DNA from 3 places in the Vibrio syngnathi genome. Region 2 is predicted to be linked to each of the others. Evidence: predicted binding sites of a transcription regulator. Region 2 holds the regulator's gene; each other region holds the start of a gene.

Region 1 (8,017 bases), on a different replicon from region 2:
GCTTCTTGCTGAAATTAGGTCATAACTGTCTATTCTGGAGGTGCTTATGTCACAAGAACCTATAGTAATAGCGCTGATTGAGCGCAGGAAGCAAGGCAATTGGTCTCAAGAAAAGTTAGCGGCTAGCGCTGGGATGAGCCTGAAAACCTACCAACGAATTGAACGGGGAGAGGCTGATATAAAAATGTCTCAGTATCGTTCGATCACGAGAACCCTGAAAGTGACGGACTTGGATGTCGTACTCGACGTTGTCGGTGCATCTCAAGTAGCCGCAGAAGATGTAGGGGCGGTCAGTCGTTTGCTGACCAGTGAAGAGCGAATGCTGTTGATCAAACTGATTTTGTCAGTCAAAAAACACAAGTAGCGTTTTGTTTTAATCGATACTTTCTAATCAATAGTATTTCTAATATGTAGATTTGAACACATAGCCGACGAATAGATAGTGTTAGGTCTCGTCCATTGCCCAAATAGTTAGAGCTAGAATAGTTGTTTCATGGTGACGTGCTCACAGGGGACATGAAACAATTAGTCTACTCTTCCGCGCAGTTGTTTGGTGGTGCTTCTCTGCTTTTTACTTTCTAAACGTCTTTTCTGAGACCCGCGTGTCGGTTTAGTTGCACGTCTTACTTTTTGCACCTTTGTTGCTTCTAAGATCAACTCTTTCAAACGTACCAAAGCGTCGTCTCGGTTTTGCTCCTGAGTTCTATACTGTTGAGCTTTAATGATGATCACGCCATCTTTAGTGATACGACCATCTTTATGTGCAAGGAGTTTTTCTTTGTAGAAATCAGGTAGGGTGGAATGCTTGATGTCAAAACGTAAATGTATCGCACTGGATACTTTATTGACGTTTTGACCACCGGCTCCTTGAGCTCTGATCGCGGTTAGCTGGAGTTCCCAGTCTTGAATTGAAACAGAGTTAGATATTTGTAACATAAACATCCATTTTAAACGGTAATATGAGGTCATGATACTGAATATTGGTTATGGTATCAGTAACTTTCTTAAAGAGTGGTAATCGTTATGAAAATGGATTTAACGGCATATGAAGGATTAATCTTTGATATGGACGGTACGTTGATCGATACAATGCCAGCACATGTAAAAGCATGGCAACAAACGGCGGAAGAGTTTGGTTTCCATTTCGAAGCTTCTTGGCTGCATAGCTTAGGTGGAATGCCGAGTTATAAGATTGCGGGTGAGGTGAACAGAAAATACGATTTATCACTCGACCCACAAGCGGTTTCTGCGTTTAAGATGGCGTCGTTTGCGGCTATTGAAGACAAAGGAGATGTTATCCCTTGTACATATTCTCTTTTGGTAGAACATCTAGGCAAAAAGAAGATTGCGGTTGGAACGGGCAGTCAACGTAAAAGTGCCGAACAGTTACTCGATAAAACAGGTATCTTGAGTAAGCTCGATATCCTAGTGACAGCAACAGATGTTAAGAATCATAAGCCAAACCCTGATACTTTCTTAGATGCGTGTTTTGGTATGGGGTTGCAGCCAAAGCAGTGTGTTGTGTTTGAAGATACTCACCTTGGTAAGCAGGCAGCTCATGCCGCTCATATGGATTGTATTCTTGTTGCAGAAGGTAATAAGCTCGAGTTCTATCCCGCACCAAGTGTTTGTTAAGTGAACGACTCTAGAGTGAAGTTAACGGCGCTGTGGTGCGACTCAGGTTTCTGCTATGCAATTTCACTCATCTCAGTGTCTAAGAACAAACAGACACTGTTTCTTCCCGCCGCTTTCGCCTCGTATAGTGCCAAATCAGCACACTTGTAATTGAGTGCAGGTTCACCTGTCAGGTTGGTTATTCCACCACTTATTGTAACGACGTTGTCGAACTCGATACTGATCGCGATTCTCAGCCTATTAAGCACATAGTCGGCTTCTTGTGGTGTCGTGTGAGGCAAGATAACCCCAAACTCTTCTCCACCAATACGAGCCACGAAATCGGTATCTCGACATTCACGTTGCAGTACCTGTGCTACTGTTTGTATGGCTTTATCGCCATAATCATGTCCAAACCTATCGTTAATGCGTTTGAAATGGTCAATATCCAATATGGCTAAGCAAGATTGCTCGCGATTAGGGTAGCGACTAACGCGAGAACACTCGTCACGAAGCTCCAGGTCGAACTTTCGTCTATTCCAGCAGCCAGATAGTGCATCTTTCTCACTAAGGTTTCTCAGTTTATTCTCGAGCTCTTTGTGTTTGCTGATATCAACAAATGAAGCGACATAAAATTGAATCACACCTTTTGAGTCTTTGATGGTTTGGATGCGAAGAATTTCCGTGATTAAGGTGCCATCTTTACGTCGGTTCACCACTTCGCCTTCCCACATTCCTGTCTCTTTAATGACGCTCCACATTTTAATGTAGAACTCTTCATTATAGCGGCCAGCGTTAAACAATGAAGGCTGTTTACCTTTTACATCTTCTAACTCGTAGCCACTGACACGGGTGAACTCTTGGTTTACTTGTATGATTCGGTTGCTTTTGTCTGTGATTATTAGGGCAGACATACCGTTCATTGCTGCTTTGGCGAGTTGGCTTTCGATACTGTTCTTTTTATGGTTACTGTTCCAAAGTACAAAGCCGACAGAAATCATTGAAATTAATATCGAGAGTATGATTATCTGAACGACTATGGCGTGATTTTCTTGTTGAAACTGAGTGTTAAATTGATGTTCTTCAATATGAAGAACCATATAAATTGGTCCTTCAAACTGCTTAATCTTAGGGCTGATGTCAGAGTGAAAATACCAGTTTTTACCATCAAAATAGCTGGATGAGATGCCGCTCTGAATATTCTGCCACAGGCCTGGGGCTAGTTTTGCATATGTCTTGTCTGAACGTGATTCAATCACATGCCCAAATGAATCCTCAGGGGCGGGACCCATGATGACATGTCCGGTTTTGTTGAGAATGACAGGAACAGTTGTTGATGTCCCAATCTGGTATTGTAAGCGTTCATAGATTTCGCGCATATTTAGGTTAGCAATGAAATAGCCAATAATGTGCTCCCCTACAGTCACAGGCGTCATAATGCGAAGTGTCGGCGCAAAGGGGCGAACTAACTCTCCATTTTCGGCCTCAAGATCAATGCCTTTAGCGCTTACCTCTCCGATCGATAATTCTTGTAGCACTTTGTAGTAATCGCTAGAGGATTTGTTCTGTAACTTGCGGTCTGCGACGACAGTTGCTTGACCGTCCTTGTAGTTGACGCGGAAGACTTCGTTGGCGTCTAGATCTAGGAAACGTAGTTGAGAGTAGTATTGTTGCCCGTTTGCTAATACTACCCAGAGATCTTGAAGTGCCTGTTTGTTAGCAATCGAAGGTTCAGCAACTGCACGGAGTAGGGTCTGTGAAGAGGCAATAGAGGGAACCGCGTTTGATATTTGCTCAACAATAATCGCGAGTTGATGAAAGCTGTATTCGATTTGGTTTTGATTCGACTGTTTGATGTTCAGCGCGTGCTGAGCTTCAACCCGTTCAAATTCAGAGTTTATATAGAGAGCAGGGACTAATCCTAGGACAAACAGGGTACATAGAAATTGGCCGATCAGTTTTTTTATACTCGTATTCATCACTGTCCTCGAAAAATCAGCGCAATACTATATATTTTATAGGCCTATTAATGTGATCTTGACCCAAAATTTATAATAAGGATTGCATATTATTTTGATTTCAATGAAATTTATTGCATTTGGGGTGTTGGTTGAGCAATTAGGTATCAGAAAGGAGGCCCGTCCGTAAATATAATTGGGATCATAGTACGGACAGGCTATTTTAGATAAAGCGGATTTTTAGCCTATGCCTGGTCGTAATTAACTTAAGCCAATGATATTCCCTTTGCTGTCAATGTCCAATTGCATAAAAGCCGGTTTGTCAGGTAGGCCTGGCATTGTCATTACATTGCCGCATAAAGCGTAGATGAAGCCGGCACCCGCACACAGTTTTAGTTCTCTAACCGGTACGTCAAATTGTGTAGGTGCACCTTTTAGATGCGCTTCAGTGGATATAGACAGTGGCGTTTTTGCTAAACACACAGATAGGTCGCTATAACCGTGTTGGCTAAACTCTGCCAACTGTTTTTTGGCGAGTGGTGATAGCGAAATACTTGCCGCGCCATAACCGACTTCAGCAACTGCCATCAGTTTCTCTTCTAGGCTTTGTTCAGAGAGGTACAAAGGTTTAAATTCACAGTTATTTTGGCATGCTTTTACCACGGCATGAGCCAGAACCGTGGCGCCTTCGCCACCTAAACCAAATGCTTCACTGACTTCAACGCTAACGCTTGGGTCGAAATCGGTGATCATCTGTTTTAAAGCATCGAGCTCTTGACCTGAATCTTGTGGGAATCGGTTGATCGCAACAACGGTCGGCACTTGATATTGCTTAACGTTGTTAATGTGCCATTTGAGATTCTCAAAGCCAGCAATAAGTGCGTCTTGATCATCATTGAAAATTGAATCTGGTAGGGGAGTTCCCGGTCTTAAATCGTATAAGCCTGAATTCGCTTTTAGGCCGCGTAATGTTGCGACGATCACTGCGCAATCTGGTTTCTTATTCGATGCTTTAACCTTGATGTTACACGCCTTCTCAAAACCCATGTCTGAGCCAAAGCCGCCTTCAGTCACGACAAAGTCACTCAATTTCAACGCTATCTTGTCGGCAATGATCGAAGAGTTACCGTGTGCGATATTCGCGAAAGGTCCTGCATGTATCAGGGTCGGTACACCTTCAAGGGTTTGCATCAATGTTGGCTCAATAGAGTCTTTCATTGTCACTGTCATAGCGCCCGCAACGTTGAAGTCATCTGCGGTTAATGGCAAGCCTTGATGGTTATAAGCGAGTACGACACGACCAATACGCTTGCGTAGGTCTTGAAGGTCGTCAGCTAGGGCAAGAATGGCCATTAGCTCAGAAGCGGCCGAGATATCAAAACCATCTTCACGTTCAAAGCCGTTGATTGTTTTGCCTGCTTCGTTCTTTCCTACAGTTATCATGCGCAGTGCGCGGTCATTGTGGTCAAGTACACGTCGCCACACGATTCTGCGTGGGTCTATATCCAGAGCTTTTAAGCCTGAGCGAGCCTCAAAGGCTTCTAACCCTTCTCGCTGCTCATGATATAAACGAGCATCAATAGCGGCAGAGGCAAGGTTATGCGCGACCGTAACGGCATGAATATCGCCAGTCAGGTGTAGGTTCAATTGTTCCATTGGGGCAACTTGTGAATAGCCGCCGCCTGCTGCACCACCTTTTACACCAAATACCGGTCCCATCGAAGGCTGACGAATACAGGCCATAGCGGATTGGTTAATCTTAGCGAGGCCTTGTGCTAATCCGATAGTGGTGACGGTTTTGCCCTCACCAAGAGGCGTAGGTGTGATAGCCGTAACAACGACTAATTTACCATCTTGTTGGCTAGCGAGGCGTTCAAGTGATGTGAGAGACACTTTAGATTTGTATTGCCCTAATGGCTGATGTTCGTTGTGTTGCAAGCCAGCTTGCTTGGCAACCTCACTGATGCTTTTAAGGGGAGTAGAGCGACAAATATCAATATCAGACAGCATATTTGATCCTTATATCAGAACCGAAAAGGTGGTGCGTAAACGTTTGCGTGGCGATAGTACTGTATAAATTTGCCATGTAAAGGCAAACCACATTAATTATGTGCTGGAAGATAACAGATCTAAAGAGTCATTGCGCGAGATCAAATCTTAAACGAGCAACCTATTCGATTTGATTACCTTTAATTACTGTTATCTGGGGTTTGATAGAAAAAGGGCTGCATACTAGCAGCCCTTCGTAGGATAGATAATTTTATTTAGGGATTGCCTAAAAAGATTAACGATCCCAGTATGTTTCTTCTAAGCTATCTTCGCGTTCAGGTAATGCACGAGAAAGGCGAGGAGAGTGCTGAGTTAATACTTCGTAACTTACACGGTTTGCGTACTTACAAATTTGAGACAAAGACGAGTAAGTGAGGCAAGTGTGTTCGTGCTTTTCTGAATTTGGCACATTCACATGATGATAACTGTTTGCTGCCATGTCGTGTAGTAGTGCAGAAAGCGCACCATCACCAGCACCATTAGTGTTTTTAATCTCGCGCGGGCCGCCTAGGTAAGGGCCAATGTGAGAGTACACTTTTACTGGGGATACACAGTCTTGCTTACGCATAGCGCGGCTGAATTCATATTTATTGAACTCAGGAATGTTACCGGGTAACAATGGCAAAGTGGTTTCGCGTTTCGCAGGCTCGTCAGTGTAACCTGCCATGTATAAGCCAATTGGGCCAGCAGTACATAGAACGAGGTCAACCCACTCAAGCGCTTTATTAGCCGCCAGTAGAGGATCTTTTTCACCCGTTAACGCTTCACCTTCATCTTCGTTCATTGCGACAATGGTTACGTTCTCTTTCAGGTATTCTTGCCACCATTCCGCATTACCTTCGATCACGTACTTAGTACCAAGTGTTAGTACAACTGGCACATTGTGCGCTTTCGCGTATTCAATCGCTTTTTGCACCGCTTTTGGCATCGGATCTTCAGGCTTGCCACGCATTAGGTAAGACGAAACAACCAATGCTGATGCTTTCTCAAACACTTGTTCAGGAATACTTTCAGGAAGTAGTTGGTTCATGTGGCCTTCGTTGATGGCAAACGTACGTTCGCCATCTTCAGAAATCAGCGTATAGCAGCGACCAATTGGACCATCAACAGTTTGAAGGTGGTTTAGATTCATACGAGAAGAAGTACGGCAAAGGTAACGATAACCAAATGAGCCCACTTCAATCTTCTTAGACATAACGCCAAGCAATACAGATTTACTGTCCGCTAGTACGGAATAGTTGTGCAGTGTGTTGCCGATAGTATCGCCAGGGTATTGATGCGTGATCAAACCACGCTCAACTAGTTCTTCGTACAGGGCATCTGCTTTACTCTCTTCCAATACCAGAGAGTGACCTTTACTCAGCTCGTATTTTTCAAGGAACGCGTTATCAACACGGGCTTCGATATCAACAATCGTTTGACCAACACCGACAATTGTTGCGCGGTGAAGCTTAGGCGTTTGTTGCATTTGGTTGACCAACGGATCACGTGCGTGAGTTGGAAAGTAGTGTTTAGATTTACGCTGTCCAGGAAACTTCATATGAAAAATACAGTGAAAAAATTTTGCCGCATGATATCACATTTTGTTTCTGATTCTTTCATTTTTATTACATTTAGAGTCACCTGTACGATGTCTGTACAGTTGGTTAGGTATGTACAGGTGACTCGTCTTACTTTTCGCTTGAGGCCATTTACGTGAGCCTATTCCGCTGGGACGAGTGTTGCTGGATCAACGTAAGCCTCGGTACCCCAGAGCGGAACGGTTGAAAGGCTATGCTTGAAACTGCCTTCTGTTTCTTTCGTGGTGTATGACAAGTAAAGCAGTGATTGATTCTCTGCATCGTAGATACGACGAACCTTCATTGTTTTAAAGAAGATACTTTTTGATTGTTTGAATACCACTTCACCAGATTTGCTTTTGTCTATTTTAGCAATCATTTCTGATGTAATTTCACCGGTTTGACGACAAGAGATAGAGCTATCGCTTGGATCGGAAAGGCTAAGGTTTGCTTCGATTGAAGCTATATGACAAGTCACACCTGCGATTTTATCATCATCTAAAGAAGACATTTTGATATCCTTCATTGTGAAGAATCCAAGAGAGACGTCGCCAACCTCGTTGTCCGAACAGCCAGCCAACATTGTGATGATACCCGCTGCTATTAAGGCTTTTTTCATAAGAAGTCCTTTTTATTTATAGAGTTCTGTTTACTATAAGGATATTGAAAGCTTGAATACGAGTGTAGAGCTTTTCGTTAAGTTCTTAAAGGATGTTGTTGGATAATGGAAAATATGAAGCATTTAAAGTACTTGTTGGCCTTGGTCATGCTCTGTATGCTCTGTGCTTGTAGCTCGGCACCTCAGTCGAATATATGTCTTCCAAATAGCTGTGACAT
Region 2 (8,017 bases):
CAGACTCTGAGTAACCTAAGCGCACGGCTTGGTCGACAACAATTCTGGCTAAATCAAAATGGTGTGTGCGAGGGTGTGCTGCGAGGTAATCGCGTAGCACAAGGCCAAGATCAATTGGCGCGCCTTGCTGTTTGTGAGCTTTCAACATATCTGCGATTCGTTCTGAAAGTAGATCGTTCACTTGCTCAAATTCTTCGTATTCTACGTCGATTGGCGCTTGCCCCATCACTTCGTCATCACGGAGCACAAGTGCTTCATCACGAAGATCCGTAAGTTTTTCTGCGTCTGCATAGGTCAATAACCATGGCGCATCAAAGTAGTCAGTGACTGACTGACGCAAGCGTTGGCTAAAGGCACGGTTTTTATCCATATCGATAGCGGTACGGATAAATTTGTGAACGTGGCGGTCGTAGCCGATCCACAAGTCGATTGCTTGCTGACCCCAACTGGTGATTCGGTCAAGCTTCATTTGCAAACCGAACAGGGTTTCGCCAACGAACTCGAGTTCATCGTCACCGTAAACAATTTCTTGAATATCGAGAATCTGTGTTTGCAGTTCGTCACCAGCCGCTTGCAAGGTGTCTTGCAATTCTTTTAGCGTGGCTGAGGTTTCCGATAGCAAAGACTCACAGTTATTGATCGCTTCTCGCCAGTCCTTATTTAATAGGTCGGCAATTTGCTGCTTAACGGTTTGTTGCTGCTCATCCATAACACGTTGGTTAAGATCAATCTGATCGAAAATTTCACCAACTGAATATTTGAGCACGCCGTAAACGTTCTTTTTCCAATGCCCCGGAGTTCCGCCCTTCTGCGCAGCTTCAATGGCTTTTGCCATCTCATCGGCAACCATAGAAAGCTGAATAGACAGTTTTAATTTAGAGAACTGACGGTGACGTAAGTAATAATCAGAGATACCAACGGCCAACGGTGATAAGCGGTAGATGCTCGCACCATCGGTGATTTCACTGGTAAAGCGGCTGATCAACTTCTGTTTAACTAGCTCATTGATGGCATTGTTGGCACGAAACGCAGACGCTTCGCCAGTATCTTCAAACAGTCGAGTGACAATGGTAAATGCATCGTGCAGTTCACCTTCGCCCAACTCTTCATCGAACCTTTCATTGCTTAGTACTGCGATAGCAATCAAAAATGCTAAGCGCTCTGGTGGCAAGTTTAATGAAAAATCATGCTGCTTGACCCAGCCCACCAACTCATCAATTGGCTGCTCTTCGGCAGTTTGAGTCATTTCACTCATTGTGGTTCCTGTTACTGTTCTTCGTCATATCGAACGTATTAGATATGACGCCTATTTCTTTATGACGCGGGCTTGTTACGATTGCATAGCGCATGTTGTGGCTTCTTTTACCACATTCACCACTGCTATTGCGCAGGTTTTTGAGCCCAAACGTGAATATAACGGCCTAGTGACAGGTATGGCTCTTGGCGACATAGCTGTTTCTCTAGTTCCAATACATCTTCGAACTGGTAATCGCCCATGAACTCCATATTACCTATGTAGTCACTGAAAGAGCGAATGCCTGATTTACCACAGATATCTAAACCAGCGTCTTCTATCCATTGATAAACCTCTTCAGGCCTCAAGCCTTTTTGTGGTTGCAGCTTAAACCTTTTTCGATGTGGCATCCCATTCAATACATGAGGAATGTTGCCACAAATCACATTTTTCAGGACTAAACCATGGTGGTTGTAAAACATTATCGAGGCGATGCCACCGGGTTTTACTTGTTCCAACAACAAATCAAGCGCCTGTTTAGGGTCTGCTAACCATTCCATTACGGCATGAAACATCACAAAATCGACTTTCTCTTCGAGATGCTCTGCCACTTTTTGTACCGGAGAATGGATAAAACGATACTGCTCGAGTAAACCTGCTTCTGCGATGCTTTCTTCCGCTAGCTTCAACATTTCAGAAGAGAGGTCGCACAGAGAAACGTTGTGGCCTAGTGTCGCAATTTTTTGCGACATTTGAGCAAGCCCACCTCCGGCATCAAGCACATGCAACGGCGAAGCGGATTGCTCAAATTTGCTCAAAGCTTGTTCTAAATCTTCCCATACGATGCACTGACGGATCTCTCCTTTGTCAGAGCCGTATATGTTTTTTGCAAATTTGTGGGCAATATCGTCGAAATTACGGTCTTCAGTCACGGCTACTTGAGTTATTATGTCCTATCGTGCCTGCTATTCTGTCACAGGAATTTCAGGAATAAAGAGGCGATGTCTCTTTTTACTACTAAGTGATGTTTTTTCGGACTATTCGGATATGTTTGAGCTGAAAAAAGTAGTGTCTTCGTTACTGATGCCACTGCCAGCAATGTTAATTCTCGCTTTTCTGGGTTTAGCCCTAGTGATGTTTACTGCAAAACGGAAGACAGGTTGCCTAATTACCCTCTCAGCCCTCTGTGGTATTTTCCTAATCGCTTTCCAGCCTGTTTCTAGTCAACTTTTAATGCCAATGGAAAGGCAACACACCGCTTTTTTACCTATCGATGATACCGTCGATTACATTATGGTTCTTGGAAGTGGTCACGTTGTTGATGACCAAATCCCGCCAACATCAGAACTTAGCCGCACCGGTCTGATGCGCTTAAGTGAAGGGATTCGTATCTTACGTCTTTACCCTGGAGCTAAACTCATTTTGTCTGGTTATGGCGCAGGCACTGAGGTGAGCAACGCAAAAATGATGGCTAAAGTAGCGCTAGCACTCGGCGTGGCAAAACCCGACATCATTCTACTTGAGACCGCGAAAGATACATGGGAAGAAGCTCGCCAAGCCGCTGCATTCGTTAAGAATAAGAAAATGGTGCTCGTGACATCAGCTAGCCATATGACTCGCGCACTTAATGAATTCAATGCCGCTGGCATGAAACCATTACCAGCTCCAACCAACTACCTTGCACAAGAAGGGATCGTTGAACCATGGAATAAGTACATGCCTAAGGCTATCTATCTCGAGCAGACTGAGCGCTATTGGCATGAGACGATGGGATTAGTTTGGCAAAGCTTGCGAGATTGGCTAGACACAAGTAATGACCCTGTCGAGAGCAGTACTCCGATGATAAACAATTAAAAAGTTCAGTAACAAAAAAACCGAGGCATCATTGATGTCTCGGTTTTTTTTACGTTCAAGTATCGTTACTGAAACCAGCTTTCCACGGGAAATTAGTCACCAGCAAACATGTAACCTTCACCGTGAACTGTCACAAAAATTTGTGGGTTTTTAGGGTCAAACTCCATTTTTGCACGCATACGACGGATTAACACGTCAATAGTGCGGTCATTCGGCGCGTCCACTCGATGGCTGATCATATTCAAGATACGTTCACGACTTAAAACTTGGTTAGGGTAAGAAGAGAGCGCAACCAACAGTTCATATTCCGCTTTGGTCAATTTCACCGGCTCGTTATTCTTACTTAATGCACGGCGAGGTATATCAAACGTCCACTCACCAAAACGAACCACAGATTCGTCTCCTGCTTCTTCTACCGCAACCGCTGCTGTCTTACGAGCCGCCGAAATGCGCCACAAGAGGTTTTTAACTCGAACCAACAACTCGCGAAGTTCGAAAGGTTTAGTAACGTAATCATCAGCGCCCATTTCAAGGCCAACGATCTTGTCAATGCTATCCGTGCGTCCAGTAACTAAAATTATGCCAATGTCTGATTGACTGCGTAATTCGCGAGTTAGCATCAATCCATCTTCGCCTGGCAAGTTGATGTCTAACATAATGAGGTCAACGTTATTTTCTTCTAACATTTTTCTCATTTGAGCACCGCTTTCAGCTTCGCTCACTGTGTAACCTTCATTCTGGAAATATCCAACCAGTTTACTGCGGGTTACCACATCATCTTCTACGACTAATACGTGATAGCTCATCTACACCACTTTTCTTATTTAATAGTTTCATTGACCATTCTATTCATAACTCGTAACAATTCTAGTACTACAGAAGATAAAAGCCAGAAACATGATTTTTTTTTGATACAAGACAATCTTAAACCTTGCTATTTGTCGCCCATCGCAATTCAATATAGGCATTACTACTAACGAGTAACTTTGCGTTTCGCAAATAACCTTGTTATTCAGCCTTGGTGTGCCTATACCCAAATCACTCGACGATGCTAGGTATACACACACCACAAGACTAAATCAGGATCTAAGAAATGAAAGATACGAAAGCATTCAACGAACAACGAGCAGAAATATACTGGTGGCTATCAAGCTTGTTCGCTAAAGAGCTCACTCAAGAAGAACTCGATCACTACCACTCTGTTGAAATTCGTTCTTTCCTAACTGGTTTAGGCGAAAATGAAACACTAAAGCCGGCAATTGATAGCTTAGTGGATGCGCTAAACCGTCTACAAACACGTGAAGATGCTCAATTAGAATTGTCTGCTGACTTCTGTGACTTATTCTTAAAGACTGATAAACATGGCGCACTTCCTTACGCTTCTATGTATATCGGCCAGACTGGCCTTTTGAACGATAAGCCAGCAAAAGATATGGAAGAGATCATGGCTAAACACAACTTGGTGGTTAACCAAGACCTGAAAGAGCCAGCTGACCACATTGCTATCGAACTCGATTTCCTAGGTAATCTCATCATTCGTTCGAACGAAACTGAACTTGAAGAAGAACTAGAGAAATCCTTCGCTGTTCAACAGCAATTTATCGAACAACAACTTCTTACTTGGGTACCAAAGTTCAACGTTAAATGTCATGACGTTGACGAATTCGGTTTCTACGCTTCAGTCTCATCTCTGCTACTTGCATTCTGCAAATTGGACACCCAATACCTCGCTGGTGAATAAGCTTATTGGATGACTCGTTAAATAAATTCAGAAGAATGTGACAATTCACCCGGATTTCCGGGTGAATTTTATTGCGAGTAATTTCTAGTCAGTCTAAAATTGTGACCGCAAACGATAAAATATGAAACATTCACGAAATGCTATGCTTATTATAGTTTTGAGCATTTCGGTGTTAAGACAAGCCGCTCAATAGCGGTTTTTTGTTTTTTAGCACTTTAGTACCCAAAGAGCCCTACAAATTTAAGCTCTTAGTTAGGTAGCTTAACGGCTACTTCATTCCGTACTTTGGGAAAGTAGCTTCTAATAGGATAAAACCATGGCCACTATAAAAGATGTCGCTCGCTTAGCAGGCGTATCAACAACAACCGTTTCTCACGTAATCAACAAAACTCGCTTTGTTGCAGAAGCGACGCAAGAAAAAGTAAATAAAGCCGTAGACGAACTGAACTATGCACCAAGTGCCGTTGCTCGTAGTTTGAAGTGCAATACAACCCGCACTATCGGCATGCTAGTTACTCAATCAACTAACCTATTCTTCTCTGAAGTTATCGATGGTGTTGAAAGCTACTGCTACCGTCAAGGTTACACTTTGATCCTGTGTAATACGGGCGGTATCTATGAGAAGCAACGTGACTACATTCGAATGCTTGCAGAGAAACGTGTAGATGGCATCTTAGTTATGTGTTCTGACCTAACTGAAGAACTGAGAGGCATGTTAGACCGTCACGCTGACATCCCTAAAGTAATTATGGATTGGGGCCCTGAGAGTTCTCAAGCAGATAAGATCATCGACAACTCTGAGGAAGGTGGTTACCTAGCGACCAAGTACCTCATTGAGCACGGTCACTCCAAGATTGCTTGTTTAAGTGGCCACTTAGACAAAGCGGCATGTGTTGAACGCATCGCGGGTTACAAACGCGCACTCAACGAAGCGAAGATTACTGCCGATGAAAATATGATCATCGAAGGCAACTTTGAATGTGACACAGCTGTGATTGCTGCTGACCAAATCATTGAGATGGAAGATCGCCCTACCGCTGTATTCTGTTTTAACGACACGATGGCATTAGGACTGATGAGCCGATTGCAAGAAAAAGGCATTCGTATTCCTGAAGATATCTCAGTGATCGGTTACGACAACATAGAATTGGCTGAATACTTCTCTCCACCGTTAACGACGGTTCACCAACCTAAGCGCCGTGTTGGTAAAAATGCATTCGAAATACTACTAGAGCGTATAAAAGACAAAGACCACGAAAAACGCGTCTTCGAAATGCACCCTGAAATTGTTGAACGAAGTACAGTTAAAACGTTAAATTAATTGATGTAATGAGTTTAGTTTAATCAAGCGCACCTTTAGGTGCGTTTTTTTTCTCAACAAACAAAATGCACTTGCATGCATAATTCGAAGATCATTAATTGAAGCAATATCACATTTTCAAGTAAGAAGTGTGAGCCTAATTCAACAAAAACTTTATTCTAATAACCCAGTCACGCACAGGGCAAACCACTTGAAAAAGTGGGACGCAAAGCTTCCGGCCTAAACCACTCGTTGGTATGGTAGCGGGGTTACCGATGGCAAAATGCAGTAACTGCTAATACTTTAGTAATTTACAGCCTATTGACAATTTAATTGCAACATTTTGCTAATCTCTCGGACCTGCTTATTTGGTGGCGTAGTTCAAATACACCGAGATAAATAACATGGATAAACCGATACTAAAGGACTCAATGAAATTATTTGAGCCCCTAGGAAAAATTAAGTCACGCTCAATGTTTGGTGGATTCGGGCTTTTTGCTGATGACACAATGTTTGCCCTGGTTGTGAATGACCAGTTGCATATACGATCTGACAAATGCACAACGCAACAATTCGAACAACAAGGATTTCAACCATACGTCTACAAAAAACGTGGTTTTCCTGTCGTTACTAAATATTTCGCTTTACCTGAAGGCTTATGGCAAGACCAAGAGAAAATCTTGCAGCTTGCGACTACGTCTCTAGGTTTTGCTAAAGAAGAGAAAGCTGAACAATCTTCTGCTAAACCAACTCGACTCAAAGATCTGCCTAACCTTCGACTCGCCACCGAGCGGATGTTGAAAAAGGCAGGGATCGATTCTGTAGAACGTTTATATGAATCTGGCTCTGTAAACGCATTTAACGCCATCAAAGAATCGCATGCGTCTTCTGTCAGTATTGAACTGTTATGGGCGCTAGAAGGCGCGATCAATGGTACACATTGGTCTGTTATACCGCAGCAACGTCGTGAAGAGCTTATCAATCACGTCAATTAACATTGTCAGTGCAAACTATCTAGATAATTAAGCCGCATTTTTGCGGCTTTTTTTATATCTGGTGAAAGTTATTCTATGCTTTGCCTGTCTATCTATACTAATGGTATACATTGAAAAACTAATGGTATGCATTGAAAATTTAGAGGAAGTATCAATGAGTAAAAAAATGATATTGGGTATTGTGTTGGTCATAACCATCGTCTTGTTAGGCGTCAATTTCGGCCAGTACTTAACGCTTGAAAATGCGAAAGCCCAACAAGCTGTTTTGAATGACTACATCGAGAGCAATTTCATTGCCGCTGCCGCTATCTACTTTGTCGCTTATGTCATGATTACGGCTTTCTCAATTCCTGGCGCTGCCGTTGTTACGCTGTTAGGCGCTGCGCTGTTTGGTTTCTGGAACAGTTTACTACTGGTGTCCTTTGCAAGTGCCATTGGTGCAACCCTCGCCTTCTTAAGTAGCCGTTACTTGTTACGTGACTGGATCCAAACCAAGTTTGGTGACAAGTTAGCCACCATCAATAAAGGCGTTGAAAAAGATGGCGCATTTTACTTGTTTTCTCTGCGTCTAATTCCCGTGTTCCCATTCTTCCTTATTAATCTGTTGATGGGTCTAACACCGATGTCGGTTAGTCGTTACTACATTACAAGTCAAATCGGGATGTTGCCGGGTACTGCCGTTTTCTTGAATGCCGGAACTCAACTCGCAGAAATTGATTCACTTTCGGGTATCGTGTCTCCCTCAGTACTGTTGTCATTTGCCTTACTGGGTGTGTTCCCAATTATTGCCAAATGGTTGATGAATAAATTTCGCTCAGCACCTGTCGCTGAGTAACGAATATAACTAAATAACTTATATAGCTAAATAATGCATGCAGCCAAATAAGGTTCTA
Region 3 (8,017 bases), 230 kb from region 2:
CGATTCTTGACCAAGGCCACATTACACCCAAAGAGATGAAAGGTTCTTGGGCTGGTGCAATGGGCCAACCTCAATTTATGCCTAGCTCATTCCTAGCTTATGCTGCAGATGGTAATGGCGACGGTAAGAAAGACATTTGGGGTACTGAAGAAGATGTCTTTGCTTCGGCGGCTAATTATCTCAGCCAATCAGGTTGGGATGACAAATATACTTGGGGCCGTCAGGTTCACGTTCCGGCAACCGTGTCTATCGAGATGCAAGGCCGAGATAAGGACAAAGCGAAATATCTAAAAGAGTGGTCTGAACTCGGTATTAAGCGCTTTGACGATCGCCCATTGCCAACGCTTGATGAAGACATTAAAGCTTGGCTGATTATGCCAGACGATGAAACCGGTCGTTCGTACCTCATTTACAACAACTACAATGTGTTAATGAAGTGGAATCGTTCTTACTACTTTGCTTTGGCAGTAAGCCATCTAGCAGACAGAATCAAGTTTGATTAGTAGATCCAGCTTGCTTTGATAGCATTTGGCCTACCATAGGCAGAACGAACTAAAGGACTCTTCGGAGTCCTTTTTGATTTTATATTTTAGAGATTTAAGAAGGTGGTCTTGTGCTAACAGACAGAGCTGCACAGATGGTGATATTCCATGCGCTGATCAAGCATGAAGGTTTTACTAGTGCTGCAAAAAGCTTGAACGTTTCGGTGTCTCATATTAGTAAGCAAGTTGCTTTGCTCGAGGACTCGATAGGTATCAAGCTGGTGCAAAGAACCACACGTAGCCTAACGTTAACTGCGGCAGGAGATGTATTCTATCAGCACTGTGAGCTGCTGTTTAACACCGTAAAAGCGGCTCAAATGGACATGGACAGCCAGCGTGATGATATCTCTGGAATATTGCGAGTAGGGTTGTCACAATCATTTGGCACACTGCATATCATTCCTGCGATTGATCAACTCAGACAGCTTTACCCACAGCTGAGAATTGAAGTGCATTTGTTCGATTACAAAGTGGACATGATTGAAGAGCGCTTGGATCTCTGGATCACCAATAATGAAGACCTGCCAGAAGGTTATATTGCGCAGCGTTTAGCCGACAGCCAATTTGTAGTGGCCGCATCACCGGATTATCTAATTAAGGCAGGGACTCCCCATGTACCTTCGGATCTGATTGACCATAACTGCCTTATCTATCGCAGCCGTGAACGAGACTATACCTCGTGGGCATTTGATAACGGACATGAGAATCTCAGTGTCAAAGTGGCTGGTGATTATTCGGTGGATTTGGCCGAAGCGGTGCGAGATGCCGCGGTATCAGGGTGGGGCATTGCTTACTTGGCGACTTATTTAGTCAAAGAAGAGTTTAGAACAGGCAAGTTAATCCAAGTATTACCAGAATGGAGAGCCAGTCAGCTAATGCCATTCTACGCCGTCTATCCGAGTAGAAAGAACATGCCAAAGAAGCTTTCAGCAGTGATTGAGTTCATCAAAAAGCATGTTGGTTCGCCGACGTATTGGGACAAAAACCTCAAAACTTGCGTTGAGCTGCATCGTTAATTGTTTCCTAATTCATAAATATAATTTCCATATGGAAAAAGTATGCTTTTCAAGCAAGTTAAATCATTAAAATTCAACGCTTTAATATAATCACAGGCAAGGCGGTGATAATCCCAACATCACATTAACAACCGCACCTTGCCGCAAACGATTTCCTCTATACAATGCGTCGCCTTTCCTACCTACAACTTTTAGGTTGACGCATATGGCTTCCCTACTTGGAATTATCACTATTTTAGTAGCCGCTTGGTTACTATCTACGGACAGAAAAAATATCCCACTAAGAACCGTCTCTATGGCTTTCTTATTGCAAATCTCATTCGCGCTATTGGTTCTTTATGTACCAATGGGTAAAGAAGCGCTGAATGCCGCTACTGGTGCGGTATCTAGTTTGATCAACTACGGTCAAGAGGGGATTAACTTTTTATTTGGTGGCCTAACGAATAACGGATTTGTTTTTGCTATTAACGTTCTCGGCATCATTATCTTTTTCTCTGCATTGATCTCAGGTTTGTATCACATCGGCTTTATGCCAAAGGTGATCAACATCATCGGCGGTGCTTTGCAGAAGTTTCTTGGCACAGGTCGTGCGGAGTCACTGTCTGCAACGGCAAACATTTTTGTTGGCATGATCGAAGCGCCATTGGTGGTTAAGCCTTACCTAAAACATATGACGGACTCACAGCTGTTTGCCGTAATGGTATGTGGTTTGGCCTCTGTTGCTGGTGGCACGCTAGTGGGTTATGCATCGCTGGGTGTTGACCTAAACTATCTGATCGCTGCGGCATTCATGTCGGCACCAGCTGGTCTATTGATGGCTAAAATCTTAGTACCAGGCAGCCCTGAGGATGTTCAAGAAAATATTGAGTCTGGTGTGGAGATTCCACGAGCAACAAACGTAGTTGAGGCAATGGCAGATGGGGCTATGTCTGGACTTCGTATTGCCGTTGCGGTGGGTGCGACACTTCTGGCCTTTATCAGTGTGATTGCGATGCTGAATGGCTTGTTAGGTATTGTTGGTGGCTGGTTTGGCGTAAACCTAAGCTTCGAACTTATCCTAGGTTATGTGTTCGCACCCGTTGCATGGCTGATCGGTGTACCATGGTCTGAGGCTGTGGTTGCAGGCTCGCTGATCGGTAACAAAATCGTTGTGAATGAGTTTGTGGCTTTCATCCAGTTAATGGACGTAAAAGATGCACTGAGTGAGCACTCAAAAGCGATCGTTACTTTTGCACTATGTGGTTTTGCAAATATCTCTACCATGGCAATTCTGATCGGTGGTTTGGGCAGCTTAGTTCCAGAGCGTCGCTCTTTCATCTCACAATACGGCTTCAAAGCGATTTGTGCAGGTGTGCTTGCCAACTTAATGAGCGCAGCGATTGCTGGTGTGGTGCTTTCTCTTTAGCTAGATGATAAGTACAGAGTGGATGAGTCAGTCACTTTGTTTCCCCTATAGTAAAGTGACTGATTAATCACACTAATATTCGGTTAGCATGAAAAAGAGAGCCTATAGTTTAATTACATAGGCTTTATTGTTTCAGCAAATAGGTTTGTATCACAAGGTGTGGCGCAAACCTTTTAGGGGCACAAATGGATTTGTCGATTACTTCTTCTCTGGCGTTAATTGGACTCTTGTCCTTGGCTTGTCAGTTGCTTGGCTGGCGTTTGCGTCTCCCCGCTATTCTCCCTCTACTTGTCGTCGGCCTAATGTTAGGTCCCGGCCTAAATATCCTTAATCCTGATGCCATTTTCGGTGATGTGCTGTTTCCTCTGATCTCATTAGGGGTCGCCATCATTCTTTTTGAAGGTGCATTGACCCTTAATTTCAAAGAAATCAGAGGCCACGGTCGCATGGTGACTCACTTGGTGAGTTTCGGCATGTTGATTACATGGGCGTGCATTGTGGTGGCTGCATACTACTTTGTAGATTTCAGTTGGCCATTGGCGGCACTGTTTGCTGCATTAGTCGTGGTGACTGGCCCAACGGTGATTGTTCCCATGCTGCGCAGCATTCAGCCCAAATCTTCGTTAGGCAGCATCTTACGCTGGGAAGGGATAGTGATTGACCCGATTGGCGCTCTGTTTGCCGTCCTTGTTTACGAATACATTGTCTCTTCTGCCGATCCTACAAGCCATGTTCTGTCGGCGTTGGGGCTGACTTTAACCATTGGTTTGGGCTTAGGGATCATCGGTGGCCATTTGATTGCTAAGATGCTGAAAGGGCATTGGGTTCCCCACTATTTGCGTAATGTGGCCGTGCTGACGTTAATGCTCGCCGCGTTCTCTTTTTCAAATGACCTGAGTGAAGAGTCTGGCTTATTAACCGTGACTATCATGGGTATCTGGCTCGCCAACGTGAAAGGCTTGGATCTTGAAGACATTATTGAATTCAAAGAAACCCTGACTGTGTTACTCATTTCTGCGTTGTTTATTCTGTTAGCTAGCAGGCTTGATTCAGGGACTTTTCTCTCAATAGGTTGGGGCGGAATTGGCTTATTAGCGGTCGTCATGCTGGCGGCTCGTCCTCTGAGTGTGTGGATCAGCGGGATCGGCACGGATCTTACCTCAGCAGATAAATGGTTTTTGAGCTGGATGGCGCCTCGTGGGATCGTTGCTGCTGCGGTTTCTTCTTTGTTTGCTATCAAGCTTCAAGAGAAGCAATTGATTGAAGGGGCTGATTTACTGGTGCCAATGGTGTTCTTGGTCATCATTGGCACGGTTGTGATTCAAAGTCTAACCGCAAGTTGGTGGGCAAGAAGGTTAGGTGTGACTCAAGAGAAAGCGCAAGGGGTTATCTTCTTTGGCGCGACTCATTTTGCAAGACAGTTCGCCAAGGTGTTGGCGACACACAACATCAACAGTGTACTTGCCGATACCAACTGGGAAAGCATTCGCTTGGCGCGTATGGAAAACCTCAATGTCTATTTTGGTAATCCAGCCTCAAGCCACGCGGAAAATAATCTGGAATTGGACGGGATAGGGCGTGCCATGATCGTTTCGCCTTACCGTCAAACCAACCCACTAGTCAGTATGCACTATCAAGATGAGTTTGGTGAAAATAAGGTGTTTGAGCTTGAATCGACAGAAACTAAACACGAAAGGCACTCAGTGAGTCGAGATGGCAACAGAAGTCTGTTTTCAGAAGGGATTACCTATTCCAAGCTTAATTCATTGATGGCTCAAGGCTGCCAAATTAAGAGCACGGGTTTGACCGAAGCGTTCGACCTTAATGAGTTTAACGCGCTGTATCCTAAAGCGATTCCACTTGGTGTGATTACTGGGGGTGACTTCCGATTGGTGACGCAAGGTTCTGATTTGGAAAAACTCATATCAACGGAGTGTCAGGTCATTAGTTTATTGCCGCCTTCTGAACAGACGGAAAAGGTCGAGATACCAGATAAGTAGCAACGAGCACTGCATCAAAAGCGAGTCGCCCTGATTCAAAAACGAATAGCTTTATATCAAAAAGCGAATAGCTTAGTATCAAAAAAGCCGCAACGTTCATCACGTTACGGCTTTCGAATTCTGCTTAGCTTATTTTACTCTAGGGCTAGGCCATTGATACCTATTGCTACCTAAGCCGTCATTGCAGACTATTTCGAGTGAAACTGCTCACAAGCGATCATGGTGTTCTCGATTAGGCTCGCAACTGTCATTGGTCCAACACCGCCCGGTACTGGTGTGATGAAGCTCGCGCTCTCTTTAGCCACATCGTATTCAACGTCGCCAACGAGCTTGCCAGATTCCAAACGGTTGATGCCTACATCGACCACAACTGCGCCTTTCTTAATCCAAGCGCCAGGAATGAAGTTAGGCTTACCAACGGCAACCACAACAACATCTGCTTGACGTACATGACCTTCAAGGTCTTTGGTGAAGCGGTGACACGTTGTCGTTGTACAACCGGCTAGAAGAAGCTCTAACGTCATTGGGCGACCTACGATGTTTGATGCGCCAACCACAACCGCGTGTTTGCCACGTAAGTCGATGTTATAACGGTCAAGCAACGTAATGATGCCTTTAGGCGTACAAGAGCGCAGCTTAGGCATACGCTGAGCTAAACGACCTACGTTGTATGGGTGGAAGCCATCAACGTCTTTTTCCGGTGTGATACGCTCAAGAACGTGAGTAGTATCGATACCAGCAGGCAAAGGCAGTTGAACTAGAATGCCATCAATCTCTGGGTCTTCGTTGAGTTGATCGACTAGCGTTAGCAATTCATGTTCGGTGGCAGTTGCTGGTAAATCAAAAGATTTCGAGACGAAACCAACTTCTTCACACGCTTTGCGTTTACTGCCAACGTAAACCTGAGATGCCGGGTCTTCACCCACTAAAACAACCGCTAGGCCCGGAGCACGCAATCCAGCTTGAGTACGAGCTTTTACACGTGCCGCTACTTCAGAGCGAACTGTTTGAGAAATTAGCTTTCCATCAATATTTTGAGCAGTCATGAATTTCCTTAGTATTGATATTCAAGTTAGTGGCTGATGTTTTTGGCGCATTATTCCAGAAAATCTTTTTGATTACCATCAAGCAAACGTTTGCTTTGTTCTATTTTCCAACACTTATAATCCTATTGCACTTTTTTTACTCACTTGGATCAGAATGTTACATAAAGCCGTTGCTTTACTGATTCGAATTCGTATAATCCTTTCCTGTAGCGCGCCCTTAGCTCAGCTGGATAGAGCACCTCCCTTCTAAGGAGGTGGTCGAAGGTTCGAATCCTTCAGGGCGTACCACTATTTAAAGAAACCCGATAACTCCCTGAGTTGTCGGGTTTTTTGCATTTCAGAACAACTTAATCTTTCAATGCCATGTTGTGTCTTTAGATCTCTTTGTCTTTCAGTTGTTGCTAAACGGCAACGAGCTGTGGTGTATATCTAAGGCCTAGCATACTGCATCCATCTTCCAAGTAACGATCGGTCACGACGTCGAAACCGAACTTACCATAGTAGTCTTTAAGATGAGCTTGTGCCGAAATAAAAATTGAGCAATCAGGGTAAATCTTCCTAGTGGTATCAAAACTCACTTGCATGAGCTGGTTACCTATCTGTTTACCTCGGTATTCTTTCGCTACGATCACTCTCCCGATACAAACATCATCTGCATCAGAATCGTGCAGAGGGAGAACATCGATGGGGTATCCAAGCTTCTGAGCCATAATTCGGCTATAAGCTACTAGACGTTCGTTCTCATAGCCCATGACGTGATAAGTATCTGGGTGATTATCTTTACCATCCAAATCACTGTATGGCGTGTTCATATCTACGATAAAAATATCGACTCTTTGCTGTAAGAAATCATAGAGCTCTTGAACAGACAGGTCCGCAAATTTTTTAACTCTCCACTCGATCATCATTTTTCTCCTTATTATTTTGGGCTACAACATAGAGAGTATTCAAACCGAGTTCATTAACCTTTGTTAACTGGCTATGAAACTATTCAAAATCACCACTTTAAAGCGCCACTCATTTTTCCTCGTTATTAATTTCGTTCGGCTGATGTAATAGAAAGTTAAAATTGTTGGTTTTTTGGGGTTTACATCATTTGGTAATAAAGCCAATATGAATTCACGAAGAATAGACAAGTAAAGCTGTTAGCCCGTAGGTTTAGGAATCAAACCTTCTGCTCAATGGCTGATTTAGAGGAAGTAATGGCAGGAAACAGTATCGGACAACATTTCCGCGTGACCACGTTCGGAGAAAGTCACGGTATCGCACTAGGATGTATCGTAGATGGGTGCCCACCAGGATTAGAAATTACCGAAGCAGACCTTCAAAGAGATTTGGATCGTCGTCGCCCGGGTACTTCTCGCTATACAACGGCTCGCCGTGAAGCGGATGAAGTAAAGATTTTATCCGGTGTATTTGAAGGCCAAACTACGGGGACTTCTATTGGTTTACTGATTGAAAATACAGACCAGCGCTCTAAAGACTATTCCGAAATTAAAGACAAATTCCGCCCTGGTCATGCTGATTATACGTACCACCAAAAGTACGGTGTGCGTGATTACCGTGGCGGTGGTCGCTCTTCGGCTCGTGAAACGGCAATGCGTGTTGCGGCAGGTGCGATTGCGAAGAAATACCTGAAACAAGAATTTGGTGTTGAAATCCAAGCATACCTTTCTCAAATGGGTGATATCTCAATTGATAAAGTCGATTGGAACGAGATCGAAAACAACGCTTTCTTTTGCCCAGATGCCGACAAGGTACCTGAGTTTGACCAACTGATTCGTGACTTGCTAAAAGAAGGCAACTCGATCGGTGCGAAGATTCAAGTGGTTGCGACTAAAGTGCCTGTAGGCCTTGGTGAACCAATTTTTGATCGTCTAGATGCCGACATCGCACACGCTCTTATGAGTATCAATGCGGTGAAAGGTGTTGAGATTGGTGATGGCTTCGATGTCGTTAATCAGCGCGGTAGTGAACACCGTGATCCATTAACTCCAGAAGGCTTCAG

Evidence for each region. Region 2 encodes PurR, which represses purine synthesis genes. Its sites were predicted from a motif close to TNANGNAAACGTTTNCNTNA; they were not measured.
Region 1: K08M4_RS18930 (formate--tetrahydrofolate ligase) is a predicted target of PurR. The motif match lies at 5,614-5,633, and genes of this name have one in related genera.
Region 3: K08M4_RS04460 (NupC/NupG family nucleoside CNT transporter) is a predicted target of PurR. The motif match lies at 1,698-1,717, and genes of this name have one in related genera.

What each region holds. Positions count from the first base shown of each region.
Region 1 covers NZ_CP017917.1:900,652-908,668, reverse strand. Annotated here, with positions in the region: gene K08M4_RS18950 (helix-turn-helix transcriptional regulator) at 47-364, shown strand; gene arfB (alternative ribosome rescue aminoacyl-tRNA hydrolase ArfB) at 526-936, opposite strand; gene K08M4_RS18940 (beta-phosphoglucomutase family hydrolase) at 1,024-1,635, shown strand; gene K08M4_RS18935 (sensor domain-containing diguanylate cyclase) at 1,689-3,593, opposite strand; gene K08M4_RS18930 (formate--tetrahydrofolate ligase) at 3,834-5,582, opposite strand; gene K08M4_RS18925 (inosine/guanosine kinase) at 5,857-7,161, opposite strand; gene K08M4_RS18920 (CreA family protein) at 7,323-7,799, opposite strand.
Region 2 covers NZ_CP017916.1:1,141,148-1,149,164, reverse strand. Annotated here, with positions in the region: gene mukF (chromosome partition protein MukF) at 1-1,255, opposite strand, end outside; gene cmoM (tRNA uridine 5-oxyacetic acid(34) methyltransferase CmoM) at 1,381-2,166, opposite strand; gene elyC (envelope biogenesis factor ElyC) at 2,282-3,088, shown strand; gene torR (two-component system response regulator TorR) at 3,181-3,894, opposite strand; gene torD (molecular chaperone TorD) at 4,182-4,829, shown strand; gene purR (HTH-type transcriptional repressor PurR) at 5,146-6,150, shown strand; cyclic di-GMP riboswitch class I at 6,321-6,406, shown strand; gene K08M4_RS05435 (TfoX/Sxy family DNA transformation protein) at 6,534-7,124, shown strand; gene K08M4_RS05430 (TVP38/TMEM64 family protein) at 7,279-7,959, shown strand.
Region 3 covers NZ_CP017916.1:911,619-919,635, forward strand. Annotated here, with positions in the region: gene K08M4_RS04450 (lytic murein transglycosylase) at 1-503, shown strand, start outside; gene K08M4_RS04455 (LysR family transcriptional regulator) at 638-1,558, shown strand; gene K08M4_RS04460 (NupC/NupG family nucleoside CNT transporter) at 1,764-2,963, shown strand; gene K08M4_RS04465 (cation:proton antiporter) at 3,149-4,963, shown strand; gene folD (bifunctional methylenetetrahydrofolate dehydrogenase/methenyltetrahydrofolate cyclohydrolase FolD) at 5,152-6,009, opposite strand; tRNA gene K08M4_RS04475 (tRNA-Arg) at 6,221-6,297, shown strand; gene K08M4_RS04480 (GNAT family N-acetyltransferase) at 6,411-6,914, opposite strand; gene aroC (chorismate synthase) at 7,212-8,017, shown strand, end outside.